DNA from 4 places in the Mesorhizobium sp. M1295 genome. Region 4 is predicted to be linked to each of the others. Evidence: riboswitches for the same ligand, from Rfam matches in the RefSeq annotation. Region 4 holds a riboswitch; each other region holds the start of a gene.
The links. Region 4 has a riboswitch for cobalamin ahead of metE (5-methyltetrahydropteroyltriglutamate--homocysteine S-methyltransferase). Riboswitches for the same ligand answer to the same signal wherever they lie in the genome.
Positions count from the first base shown of each region.

Region 1 (3,199 bases), on a different contig from region 4:
GTCTTCGAATATTGGGCGCATGAAGCCTCGTTCCTGCCCGTCGAGACCTATCCGCTGATGCGCTGGCGCATGCGGCGGGCCGAGCGCGGCGAGGAAATGTACAGCGGACTGGCAAAATGGGGCCGCGAGCACGCCGCCTACATTGAGGACATCTATCGCGAGGTCGCTGAACGAGGCCCGATCGCGGCGTCGGCTTTCGAAGGCCAGAAGGGCTCGGGCGGCTGGTGGGGCTGGAGCCATGCCAAGCATGCCTTCGAATGGCTGTTCTGGGCGGGCCGCATCACCACGGCGCACCGGCGTGGTTTCGAGCGGTTCTACGATCTGCCGGAGCGCGTGCTGCCGCCAACGGTACTCGCTTTGCCAGTTCCGTCCCCCGCGGACGCCCACCGCGAACTGCTGCGCATCTCCGCCCGCGCCCATGGCGTCGCCACGGCGGGCGATCTGCGCGACTATTTCCGCCTCTCGCCCGCCGACATCAAGGGCCGCATCGAGGAACTGGTCGAGGCTGGCGACCTGTTGCCGGTGAGCGTCGAAGGCTGGAGCAAAACAGCCTATCTCCACAAGGACGCCCGTTTGCCGCGCAGGATCGAGGCGCGCGCCTTGCTTGCGCCGTTCGATCCCGTCGTCTTCGAGCGGTCGCGCACCGAGCGGTTGTTCGACTTCCACTACCGCATCGAGATCTACACGCCGGCCGAAAAGCGCCAGTATGGCTATTATGTGCTGCCGTTCCTGCTCGGCGACAGCATCGTCGGGCGCGTCGACCTCAGGGCCGACCGCCCGGCCGGCGTATTGCGCGTCCATGCCGCCTATTCGGAGCCCGGCGCCCCGCCGCAAACTGCCGCCGCCCTTTTCGAGGAATTGAAGCAGATGCAGGGTTGGCTCGGGCTCGAGCGCATCGAGGTGACGGCTGCCGGCGACCTCGGCCAGCCGCTCGCAGATATCGCCGCGTCATAGACGTGCGTTGACACGACTGCCTTCACAAGCCTAAATCCGTTCCAGACGGTCCCCTGCCCGCAACGGCAAGGGCCAAGAGGGAATGCGGTGCGAAATCTCGATTTCAAATCCGCGGCTGTCCCCGCAACTGTAAGCGACGAGCCAAGGCCGAAAACCACTGGGATATTCCCGGGAAGGCGGCACCCAGGCGATGACCCGCGAGCCAGGAGACCTGCCGTCTAGGACATAAGAATCCGATCGCCTGGCGGGTTTTCCGGGCAAGGAGCCTGATTTGGAACGCGACAGCAGTTTTCCGGCTGAGACAGCGGATTTATTGTCCGGCTATGGTGATTCCCCGGCCGGCGTTACCGTCATCGTCTGCTCGTCCTGCCGTGACGAGACCGGTTCGGACGCTTATCCCCGCGCCGGCGAACTGCTCGCCGAGCACACGCGCCGCGCCGCTTCCAGCGAAAACATTAAAATCCGCACCGTCGAATGCCTCGGCAATTGCAAGCGCCGGCTCAGCGCCGCGATGCTGCGCGACGGCTGCTGGAGCTATGTCTTCGGCGACCTGACCACGACCAGCGGCACCGATCTGGTGACGGGGGCAAAGCTGTTCGCTACTTCGACGGACGGCCTCATTCCGTGGCGCGGCCGTCCCGATTGCCTGAAGCGCGGCTTGGTTGCCCGCATCCCTCCCCTCGACCTTTTGAAGGACTTGATATGACTTCCCCAGATTCGGCCGCCAACGTTTCGCGCGTCCCCTGCACCGTCGTCACCGGCTTTCTCGGCGCCGGCAAGACGACGCTGATCCGCCATTTGCTCGAAAACGCCAAAGGCAAGCGCCTGGCCATCATCGTCAACGAGTTCGGCGATATCGGCATCGACGGCGAGATCCTGAAGGGCTGCGGCATCGACACTTGCCCCGAGGAAAACATCGTCGAGCTGGCCAATGGCTGCATCTGCTGCACTGTCGCCGACGACTTTGTCCCCGCGCTCGACCAGATCCTGTCGCTGACGCCGAAGGTCGACCACATCCTGATCGAGACGTCCGGGCTGGCCCTGCCCAAGCCGCTGGTCCAGGCCTTCCAGTGGCCGTCGGTGAAAAGCCGCGTCACGGTCGATGGCGTCATCGCCGTCGTCGACGGGCCGGCGCTGGCTGATGGCCGCGTTGCCAACGACATGGACGCCCTGCAGGCGCAGCGCGCGCAGGACGAGACGCTCGACCATGACGATCCTGTCGAGGAGGTGTTCGAAGACCAGCTCGCTTGTGCCGACCTGATCATCCTGTCGAAGAGCGACCTGCTGGACGCAGCCGGCGCGGCGCGCGCCAATGCCGTCATCGGCAAGCATGTTGCGCGGGCGGTGAAGATCGTGCCGACCTCGCAAGGCAAGGTCGATCCGTCGGTGCTGCTCGGCCTTGGTCTCGCCGTCGAGGACGACATCGAGAACCGCAAGACCCATCACGACGACGAGCTCGACCACGAACATGACGACTTTGACTCGTTCGTCATCGACATTGCGTCGGTGTCCGACCCGGACGAGCTGGCACAACGCGTCGCCACGGCGGCGGAGGAAGAAAACGTATTGCGCGTCAAGGGTTTCGTCGACGTCGGCGGCAAGCCGATGCGGCTCTTGCTGCAGGCCGTCGGTCCGCGCGTCAACCACTATTACGACCGCGCCTGGACCGCTGAAGACGATCGCCGCTCGCGCCTCGTCGTCATCGGCCTGAAAGGGCTGAACCGCCCGGCGATCGAGCGTATCCTCGCCGGCTGATCCCAGGTACGAGCCGCGATGCACATCCTCACCACCACATCCGCCTCGCTCGACGATCTCGCCGAGCCTGTCGATCTCAGGCAAACGCCTGCGGATGTCGTGGCGCTGTCCTTCACCGACAGCGACCTCGCCGGGCTGGCGGCGGCGTGGAAGGCAGATGCGGACCGCCTGCCGTCAATGCGGCTCGCCGCCTTGCGCGACCTGCGCCACCCGATGTCCGTCGACCTCTGGATCGACAGCGTCGCCCGCCACGCCAAGGTCGTCCTGGTCCGCATCCTCGGCGGTTACGACTGGTGGCGCTACGGCTGCGACCAGCTTGCCGTTGTCGCGCGAAATCGCGGTATTAAGCTGGCGCTCCTACCGGGCGAGAGCCACGACGAGGATTTGCGGCTGATCGAAGGCTCGACGCTGCCGCGCCAGGAACTTGATGGTCTGCTCGACTATTTCCGCGAAGGTGGCCCGGCGAATATGACGGCGCTGGTGCAGAGGT
Region 1 covers NZ_JAMYLU010000001.1:260,200-263,398, reverse strand. Annotated here, with positions in the region: gene NKH29_RS01235 (winged helix-turn-helix domain-containing protein) at 1-954, shown strand, start outside; cobalamin riboswitch at 984-1,187, shown strand; gene NKH29_RS01230 (DUF1636 family protein) at 1,226-1,660, shown strand; gene cobW (cobalamin biosynthesis protein CobW) at 1,657-2,709, shown strand; gene NKH29_RS01220 (cobaltochelatase subunit CobN) at 2,728-3,199, shown strand, end outside.
Region 1: it holds a riboswitch for cobalamin, as region 4 does, so the genes downstream of both, NKH29_RS01230 (DUF1636 family protein) here and metE (5-methyltetrahydropteroyltriglutamate--homocysteine S-methyltransferase) in region 4, are expected to answer to the same signal.

Region 2 (3,199 bases), on a different contig from region 4:
CTCGCTGACCGAGGCGCGGGTGCTCTATGAACTGGCGCATCGCGATGGCCTGACCGCCACGGACCTTGGGCGCGATCTCGGCCTCGATCCCGGTTATCTCAGCCGGCTGCTGAAGAAATTCGAGGAACGTCATCTGGTCGAGCGCGCCACGATCGAGGCGGATGCAAGGCGTTCGTCGATCGCCCTGACCAAGGCCGGGCGGCAGGCTTTCGCGCCGCTGAACCAGGGCTCGCACGACCAGGTCGCGGCATTGCTCGACCGGCTTTCGGTTCCCGAACAGGACAGGCTGGTCAAGGCCATGCAGACGGTGCAGCGTCTGCTGGGCGCGACCGCCGAACCCAACATTCCCTACACGCTGCGGCCTCTGCAGGTCGGCGACATCGGCTGGATCATCCATCGCCAGGGCCTGCTCTACGCGCAGGAATATGGCTGGGACGAAACCTATGAGGCGCTGGTCGCTGAAATCCTCGGCACATTCGTCAAATCCTTCGATCCGAAATGGGAACGCAGCTGGATCGCCGAGCGGGAAGGCGAGGTCGTCGGCTCCGTCTTCGTCGTGCGCCAGTCGGACGCGGTGGCGAAATTGCGCCTGCTCTACGTCGAGCCCTCGGCGCGAGGTCTCGGCATCGGCAAGCGGCTGGTCGAGGAATGTATCGGCTTTTGCCGCGCCACGGGTTACAGGACACTGACGCTGTGGACCAACGACGTGCTCGCCGCCGCCCGCCACATCTATGAGTCTGTGGGCTTTAAATTGACCAACGAGGAGTGCCACCATTCCTTCGGCAGGGATCTGGTCGGCCAGAACTGGAACCTGGAACTGTAGCAGCGCTTCCGGCGCTTCGGCGTCGGCCTGCCGTGCCTCACCCTTTGATCGGTATCCAGATTTCCAGCCCGCCATTGCCGCTGCGCGGATCAAATTCGGGGCCGTAACGCTCGAATTCCGGCGCATCGGCGATCTCGTGCCCAGAGGCTGGCAGCCATTTGTTCCAGATCGTGTTGACCGTGCGGCGGATGGTCGAGATATGGTCACGATGGGCGAACACGCCGTATTTCTGCGCCGGCACGCGCACACGCCAAAACTCCCTCGGCAGGTCCGAAAAATCGGACACTTCGACGCCAGCGATGTAGTCGAAATTGCCGGCGTTGTCGCCGTTGACGCAGACGCCATAGGCGACGTCGCCGATCTCGCCAGGAATGTCCTTTTAAATGTAACGTTATTACATCACGAGGTCTATATGGCTCCTTCTGACAAGACTTATTGCGCTGTGATTGGCGGAAAACTAGGGTGGCTGACTGATGGTCCCCGAGTCGCAAGGCAAGGGGTGAAAAGGGAACACGGTGAGATCCTTTGGATCGAGGCCGTGGCTGCCCCCCGCAACTGTAAGCGGCGAGCAAAATCCGAAATGCCACTGGCCGGCAAGGCTGGGAAGGCAGGATGGCGCAAAGACCCGCGAGCCAGGAGACCTGCCATCAGCATGAGTTGACCGGACGGGGTGTGCCGGGAGGAAACGTGGACATCGGTCGTGTCGGCCGGTGCCTGGTAAGCGCGGTGAGCCTTTCGGTAGCGGCGGGCGACCGCCTCGCCATCATCGGCCCCAACGGCGCCGGCAAGACGACGCTGCTGCGCATGCTATGCGGTACGCTGCGGCCAAGCGCGGGAGATGTGAGATTTTCCGGACGCCGGCTGGAGAGGTTTTCGGCCGCCGAGCGGGCACTGCACATGGCGGTCGTTGGCCAGACCGATCAGCCTGATCCGCGGCTTGCCGTGATCGACTACGTCGAGCTTGGGCGCGTCCCGCATGCCGGCTTGCGTCGGTGGAGCGAGCAACGCGACATCGTCATTGAAGCACTTCGCAGAACCGGCCTGCTGCCGCTGCTCGGCCGCACGATCGGCTCGCTATCCGGTGGCGAGCGGCAACGCGCCCAGTTGGCGCGCGCCATCGCCCAGGAGCCCAAAATCCTGTTCCTCGATGAACCGACCAATCATCTCGATCCGCGCGCCCGCAGCGACCTTCTCGAACTCGTATCGCAGTTTGGCATGACCGTCGTGGCGGTGCTTCAATGATCTGTCGCTTGTCACGCCATTTGCCACCAGGGTCGCGGTGATGAACGAGGCCCGCCTGCAGGCACTTGCCAGTCCGCGCGAGGCGCTGACCAAGAAGTTGATCCGCGAGATTTTCGGCGTTGACGTGCTTTGGCTGCGCCATCCCACCGAAGACCGCGAACTCACGGTCTTCGACGTTCCGAACCGCGCCTCTTCACATCCCGATTTGACCAAGGAGCAACATCCGTGAAACGCCTCGTACTGTCTTTTGCCTCCCTCCTACTTGCCCAGACCGCCTTCGCTTTCCCGGTAACCGTTGATAGCTGCGGCACGCCGCTGACGTTCGACGCCGCGCCGAAGCGCGCCGTCATCCAAGATCTGAACATGGCGGAGATGGCCTTCGCGCTGGGGCTGCAACCATCGATCGTCGGCCTGACCGGCATCACCGGATGGTATAAGGTCGGTCCGGAATTCAAGGCCGAGCAGGGCGCGATCCCGGAACTCGCGCCGAAATACCCGACCCTCGAAAACCTCGTCGCCGTCGAGCCCGATTTCTTCTTCGCCGGCTGGTATTACGGCATGAAGCCTGGCGGCGAGGTGACGCCCGATACGCTGGCCCCGCACGGTATCAAGACGCTGGTGCCGACGGAAAGTTGCGTCCATCTCGACCAGAACCGCCCCGCAGCCTCGATGGACCTGCTCTATGGTGATGTCGAAAAGCTGGGCAAGATTTTTGGCAAGGAGGCGGAGGCGGGAAAGCTTGTTTCGAACTGGAAGGCGCAGCTCGCCGATATCACGGCAAAGATCGGCGACCGCACGGGAACGCGTGTGTTTCTTTACGACTCCGGCGAAGACAAACCCTTCACATCAGGCAAGTTCGCGATCCCCAGCGCCATGATCGCCGCAGCCGGCGGCGACAACATCATGGCCGACATGCCGACGAGCTGGGGCAATACGGATTGGGAGACGGTGGCGGCCCGCAATCCGCAATTTCTTATCCTGCTCGACTACCAGGACGGCGGCTACAGAAAACTGCTCGATTTCCTGAAAGCTCATCCGGCGATGAAGGAGACTGAGGCGGTCAAAAATGAGCACTTCATTGCGCTGCGCTATGCCGAACTGACGCCTGGGCCTGCCAACATCGAGGCGATCGGC
Region 2 covers NZ_JAMYLU010000017.1:39,066-42,264, reverse strand. Annotated here, with positions in the region: gene NKH29_RS22285 (bifunctional helix-turn-helix transcriptional regulator/GNAT family N-acetyltransferase) at 1-823, shown strand, start outside; partial or broken gene NKH29_RS22280 (GyrI-like domain-containing protein) at 861-1,199, opposite strand; cobalamin riboswitch at 1,281-1,486, shown strand; gene NKH29_RS22275 (ABC transporter ATP-binding protein) at 1,511-2,065, shown strand; gene NKH29_RS22270 (hypothetical protein) at 2,106-2,294, shown strand; gene NKH29_RS22265 (ABC transporter substrate-binding protein) at 2,291-3,199, shown strand, end outside.
Region 2: it holds a riboswitch for cobalamin, as region 4 does, so the genes downstream of both, NKH29_RS22275 (ABC transporter ATP-binding protein) here and metE (5-methyltetrahydropteroyltriglutamate--homocysteine S-methyltransferase) in region 4, are expected to answer to the same signal.

Region 3 (3,199 bases), on a different contig from region 4:
ACGCGCTTGCCGTAGCCGAGCATTCTGAGCGCCAGCCCGAAGGCGGCCGTGGTCTTGCCCTTGCCCGGACCGGTGTTGACGATCAACAGCCCTTTCTCGACCGTCTTGGCTGCAACCTCGGCGTCCTGCACCGCCTTGCGCTTGGCCATCTTCGCGCGGTGGCGTTCCTCGTCCTTGGGATCGATGTGGTCGGTATCAGCCATGTCATTTCACCCTGAGCGGCAGCCCCGCCACCATCAAAAGCACGGTGTCAGCGACGGCGGCAACGTCCTGGTTCAACCGGCCGGCCGCGTCGCGAAACCGTCTTGCCAGCGCATTCTCCGGCACGATGCCCTGGCCGACCTCGTTGGACACCACGAACCAGGGTCCACGCGGCCGCGACAGCACATCTGCCAGCCTTCGGCATTCGGCCTCGACATCATGTTCGGCCAGCATATGGTTGGTCAGCCACAGCGTCAGGCAATCGATCAGCACCGGCTGGCCGTCAGGCAGTGCCTCGATCGCGCCGGCAAGGTCGAGCGGCGCCTCGATGGTCGTCCAGCCGGCGCTGCGGCGCGAGCGGTGCAGCGCGATCCGTTCGCGCATCTCCTCGTCATAGGCTTGCGCCGTCGCGATATAGCTCCATGGCGCCGGACAGGCACTCACCAGCCTCTCGGCATGCACGCTCTTGCCGGAGCGCGCACCGCCGATGATCAGGGTCAGCGCCCCGGCAGCGCGGTCAGGCAAAGCTGTCGCGCAGGCTGGTCGCCGTGCCGGTGAAGCGGCCGCGCACCACGCCGACGACCGCGCCGAGCACCAGCCAGAACACCAGATTGGTCAGCGTCACCGCCACCACGAACTGATGATGCAGGCCTTCCGGGATTGTCGTCTCGAAGCTGTCGGGCTGCGGCGCGCCGACAATATGCGGCGCCACCATCAACGCCACCGCAAGGACCGCCAGCGGCAGCGATCTGCGGAAGGCGAGCAGGCCGAGACCGGCGGCGGTCGCCACCACCGTTGCCCACCACCAGATCTGGCGTTGGACAAGGTCGGCCGCCGGCATTGCCGGCAATTCCGGCGGCAGGCCGAGGCCCGGCGCCAGCGTGAACACGGCAAAGCCGGCAAGCCCCCAGAACAGGCCCTGGCGCCAATTGCCGATGCCGCCGGCGAACTCCGAAACCGCAACCAGGACCAACGCGAAGCCGATGCCGGTGACGATATTGGCAACGACGCTGAAGGCAAAACGTTCGAAACCGTCGGCCGGCGCCCAGCCTTCGTCCTCCGCCGGAGCCATTGCTTCAGCCGGTGCCGGCGCGGCGCTGCTTATAGCCATCGTGCCCCCGGCGTTTTCGACCGGTGCCGCAGGTGCCGCGGCATGGTCATGGCCGCCGCCGGCCTGTTCGTAGACTTCCGCCTTCAGGATCAGCGGCACCGTGGCATAGGCCTGCATGCAGGCGAGAACGACGCCGGCCACGAGCCCTGCGATCGCCGCGATGAACACGACGTTGCGAAACAGTGTCATGATGTCAGCCCCTTGTCAGTGGCAGGGAAAGCCCATCGAGTGGCGATAGTCGTGGGCGGCATTGTGGACCGCATCGATGTGCGAGAAGCCGACAAAGCCCATGACGAAAATGCCGAGGAATGCAGCAAGCGCCAGCTGCATGAAACGCGACTGCGAGGAGACGGAAGCGCCGAGCGAGACGGAAGCGGTATTCATGTCTTGTCCTTTCGCCCTCCACCCGAGGGCATAGAAGTCAGTTTCCTGTCGCCGGCAGGTCTCCTGGCTCGCGGATCAGCGCCCTTCCCCACCTTCCCGAAGAAAATCTTCAGTGGCATATGGAGAGGACTACCGCACACAGTTGCGGGGGCAGCCACGGCATTGGGCAAGAATTTCGCCCGCACCGCATTCCCTCTTGGTTCCAAACGGAACCGACGACATCAGCGACTATAGGCAGAATCGCCGCGCCCGGCAAACCAAATTCCGCCGGATCGTGTGGCGAATGCGCCGCCTCGCCAAGCTCGCCGGCCGGCGCCGCAATTGACAATTCTCACAGCCGGGTGTCGGCTGGCGGATGGGGAGGAAGCCGGCATGCAACCCAGCCCGAATGAGCGCGGTCCCTATAACGGCCTGACGCGGGCCGAGCCGACGCTGCCGTCATCGGCCTATTGGGACATCGCAGGCTATCAGCGCGATCTCGAGGCCATCTGGTATCGCAATTGGCTGCTGGTCTGCCGCGAGGCCGACCTTGCCCATCCGCTGGCTTTCAGGACGTTTCGCATAGGCACGCAGGAGGTCGTCGTGCTGCGCGACGAGACCGGCGAATTGCGCGCCTTTCACAACACCTGCCGGCATCGCGGCTCGCAGCTTTGCCAGCAGAGCGAAGGACGGCTGAAGGCGCGGCTCATCACCTGCCCCTACCACGCCTGGTCCTATTCGCTGCGCGGCGATCTGGTGCGCGTGCCGTCGAAATCGCTGCCGGACGGTTTCGACAAGGCCGATCATCCGCTCTACCGCGTCGCGCTTTCGGTGTGGCGCGGTTTCGTTTTAGTCAACCTCGCGCAAGACGCTGCCGGTTCGGCTGAAACATCCTTCGATCCGGCATCCGGCAACCTCGCCAACTGGCCGCTGGAAACGCTGCTGAGCGGCCATGTGCTGCGCAAGGTTATGAACTGCAACTGGAAGATATTTTGGGAGAACTTCAACGAGTGCCTGCACTGCCCTGGCGTCCACAAGGACCTGTCGCGGCTGGTGCCGATCTATGGCCGCGGCCTGATGGGCCGGCACGACGACCCCGAATGGGCGCGCCACGCCGACAATGACGCGCCGGAATTTGCCGGCGGCTTGCGGGCCGGGGCCGAAACCTGGTCGCGCGACGGGCGCGTCCACGGCTCGGTCTTTTCGAGCCTGACGCCGGCCGAGCGTGCTGCCGGGCAGACCTATGCCACCAACTTGCCGTCGATGTTCGTCGTCGGCCATGTCGACTATGTCAGGACCGTGCGGCTGGTGCCGCTTGGGCCGGAGCAGACCGAACTCACCGCCGAATGGCTTTTTTCGCCCGAAGCGCTCGTCGATCCGGCTGCGGATATCGACAACATCGTCGCCTTCGGTACCCAGGTGCTGGAGGAAGACGCTGATATCTGCGAGGTCAACCAGAAGGGCCTGCGCTCGATGCGCCATAAGGCCGGCGTGCTGATGCCCGAGGAATATGATTTGCACCGC
Region 3 covers NZ_JAMYLU010000001.1:296,477-299,675, reverse strand. Annotated here, with positions in the region: gene cobO (cob(I)yrinic acid a,c-diamide adenosyltransferase) at 1-203, opposite strand, end outside; gene cobU (bifunctional adenosylcobinamide kinase/adenosylcobinamide-phosphate guanylyltransferase) at 205-726, opposite strand; gene NKH29_RS01420 (CbtA family protein) at 719-1,501, opposite strand; gene NKH29_RS01415 (CbtB domain-containing protein) at 1,517-1,696, opposite strand; cobalamin riboswitch at 1,733-1,928, opposite strand; gene NKH29_RS01410 (aromatic ring-hydroxylating oxygenase subunit alpha) at 2,069-3,199, shown strand, end outside.
Region 3: it holds a riboswitch for cobalamin, as region 4 does, so the genes downstream of both, NKH29_RS01415 (CbtB domain-containing protein) here and metE (5-methyltetrahydropteroyltriglutamate--homocysteine S-methyltransferase) in region 4, are expected to answer to the same signal.

Region 4 (3,199 bases):
CGTCATCGGATTGGGCCTCGATACGTCGCCGAAGATGATGGGGGGGCGCACGTAACGCGACCCATAGCTCTGCACCCAGGCATGCTGGGTGAAGGCGAAGCCGGACAGCTGCTCGCCGAAATGCTGTACCATGTCGTTTCGTTCGAACTCACCGTGCACCAGCACGTCCAGCCCGATCTCTTCCTGCCAGCGAATTGCAGCCTCGATCTCCTTCTTCAGGAAGGTCTCGTAGTCGACATAGCTCAGCTGGTCCTTCGCATGAGCGGCCCGCGCCCTGCGTACCTGCGGCGTCTGCGGGAAGGACCCGATGGTCGTCGTCGGGAACGGCGGCAGCCCGAGCGTGCCGGCCTGGACTCTGGAGCGCTCGGCAAAAGCGCTCTCTCGTCGCTTCATGCTGTCGTCAATGCTGGCGATCCGCCCCTCAACCAGCGGGTCATGGATCTTCGTGGATGTCACGCGAGTGGCGGCAGCCTCGGCAGACGCTTTCAACGCGCCTGCCACCGCATCCCTGCCTTGGGACAGGGCCCGGGCAAGCAACACCAACTCGTCGGTCTTCTGGGCCGCGAAGGCGAGCCACGACCTGATGTCCGCGTCGAGTTCCGTCTCCATGCGGAGGTCGATCGGCACATGCAGCATCGAGCAAGAAGGCGCGATCTCGACGCGGTCCAAGGGCCAGCCGGCGACGATCGGTTTGATGCGGTCGAGAATGGCGGGCAGGTTCGCACGCCAGACGTTGCGGCCATCGATCAAGCCAAGCGAGAGCACCAGATCCTTCGGTGCGAGCCGACCCACCGTTTCCAGCTGCTCGGGAGCGCGCACGAGATCAATATGCAGCCCGGCCAGGGGCAGAGAAACCGCGGTTTCGAGATTGTCTCCCAGCGGCCCGAAATAGGTAGCCAGCATGATCTTCAGCTCGGGCGCGGCTTTCGACAGCTGGCCATAGGCGAATTCGAACGCAGCTCGTTCGTTCAGGTTCAGATCGAGGACAAGCGCTGGCTCATCGATCTGCACCCAGTCGGCTCCAGACAGCTTCAGCCTCTGCAGGAGTTGCTCGTAGACGGGCAGCAGCCGCGGCAGGAGCGCGATGGGATCGAATCCTTCGGCAGGCGATTTCGCCAGCTTGAGGAAGGTGATCGGTCCAAGGATGACTGGGCGTGTGTGAACGCCGAGAGCTTTAGCCTCGATGAAGTAATCGACCGGTTTCGTCGACGAGAGGGCGAACGTCTGATCATCGTTGAGTTCCGGCACAATGTAGTGATAGTTGGTGTCAAACCACTTGGTCATTTCCATCGCGGTTACATCAGACCGATGAGCCGCCTGCTGGTGACCAGCGTGTCGACAATCCTCCGTCTGACCCTGGTTGCCCCGCGCCATTGCGAAGTAGATGTCAAGTGGAACCTCGCCGCTATTCCAGCCGTAACGGGATGGAACGGCGCCGACCATGGCTGCGGTGTCGAGCACATGGTCGTAGAGCGAGAAGTCGTTCGACGGGATTTTCGACACGCCGCGATCGTGCTGCTCCTCCCAGCTAGCGGCACGGAGCGCCTTCGCGGTCGTGAGAAGGTCGGCAGCGGACGATTTTCCGGACCAGTAGCTTTCAAGCGCGAATTTCAGTTCTCGCCGACGACCGAAGCGGGGCACGCCGAGCGTTGCTACAGGAATTTGCTGAGAGACAGTCATGCCAGACCCCGATGGTTGGGGCGTCGGTGACAAGGAAGGCGCTAGCAGGCCGGCACGAACGCCAGGCTGCAGCGGCCACCGAGACACCCCGCCCGTGGACGTAATTCGCCGTGGCAGGTCTCCTGGCTCGCGGGGTCATAGCCTCTACCCGTCTTCCCAAGGCTATTCGCCTCAGTGACATGAGTGGGGTTGGCTCGCCGCTAACAGTTGCGGGGGCAGCGCCGGCATCGCACCGGCTTCCCTCTTAGCTCCGCTGCGGCAGCGCCGTACGGAGAACCACGACGCGGGAGACAATTACAGCAGTTCGCTTCTTTGTCAACGCCGCATAAAGAAATGTTTATGTCGTTATGTTAAATTTCCGTTGGCATGTTCCAAAGGTCGCCTCGAAAGCGAAAACTGTGGAAGCCTTGAGCGGCCGGTAAATCAAAGCGATGACGCACGGCGCCCTTGTCCAGGAGGATAGGAGTTCGTCGGCTGCCGGCAGCAAACATACCGGCAAGCGCCGTGGTGCTGCTTAGCGCATCATGCGAACCACCTCGGCGTCGAACTTCGGCTCCGAGGTTCCGACCGCTTGGTGATCTGCTCGCGACCATATTCGGCTCAATGGCGAGGCTGTTGCCCATGTGGAAGCTGTTGGCCGTGATGCCCTCGGTGATATGACACAACGATTTCGGGGGGAGCACACCGAGGCCAGGCGCAGCGGCGTGTTGCGAAGTGATCGAGGCCAATGTCTCGAACTGCTTGTTCGCAGCCCACCGGCTCAAGGTAACCCGGCTCAAACCACCGGGCCAGCTCAAGTCCTGTCCAAATGAGGCCTGAGCGGCAAATCGTCGTGCACGCGCACGGTTTGGCGTTCGATCTTGTGATGCGTCTTGGGCGGACAATCGCCACGGTGCAGCGCGCAGAAGCGGTCCCCAATTGGGAAGCCGAGGGCGGTGAGGGCAAGCCAGCGCCACAGGCGGAAGGGGACTTGGACCTGTTTGCCCTGCTGGACCACAAGTTCGCGACACAGGGCCTCAAGGAGAAGACCAAGAGTGATTATGCGCGGGACCTCGCCAAATTCATCAAAAGCAGCGGGCAGTCAACGTTCGGCGCCGATTGACATGGAGATAGCCATCGCGGCGGACCGCCCAGGCGGACCGCAAGCCGGAATACAACCGGGTGCAGGCGGCCAAGCTCGTCCACAAGATGGCGTCGGGCACACACCGGCGATGGGAGAGCGGACCGTGGAGTGCAGGAACTTCACGCCTATCCACGCTCCCGTGGACGTGTCCTGCGGCACATCGGCAGCGATATTGAGGAGGCAGTTGAGCTTCTGGTCGAGCACTCTTACCTGCCACTACCTACGCTTAACGTCATCTCGTACTGAAAACGCACCACGCAAGGTCGAGATGTAACATGCGCCCTTCGTGGATGGTTCTAAGCTTCCTCGGGCGCGGTCAATCTGTGATAACGGTCGCTTGGAACCTCCATCACCGCGACGCGATCAAGGTTGGCGTATCGCGCTCGGTAGTAACCT
Region 4 covers NZ_JAMYLU010000029.1:49,776-52,974, reverse strand. Annotated here, with positions in the region: gene metE (5-methyltetrahydropteroyltriglutamate--homocysteine S-methyltransferase) at 1-1,680, opposite strand, end outside; cobalamin riboswitch at 1,776-1,976, opposite strand; gene NKH29_RS28555 (hypothetical protein) at 2,031-2,477, opposite strand; gene NKH29_RS28550 (hypothetical protein) at 2,528-2,782, shown strand; gene NKH29_RS28545 (helix-turn-helix transcriptional regulator) at 3,100-3,199, opposite strand, start outside.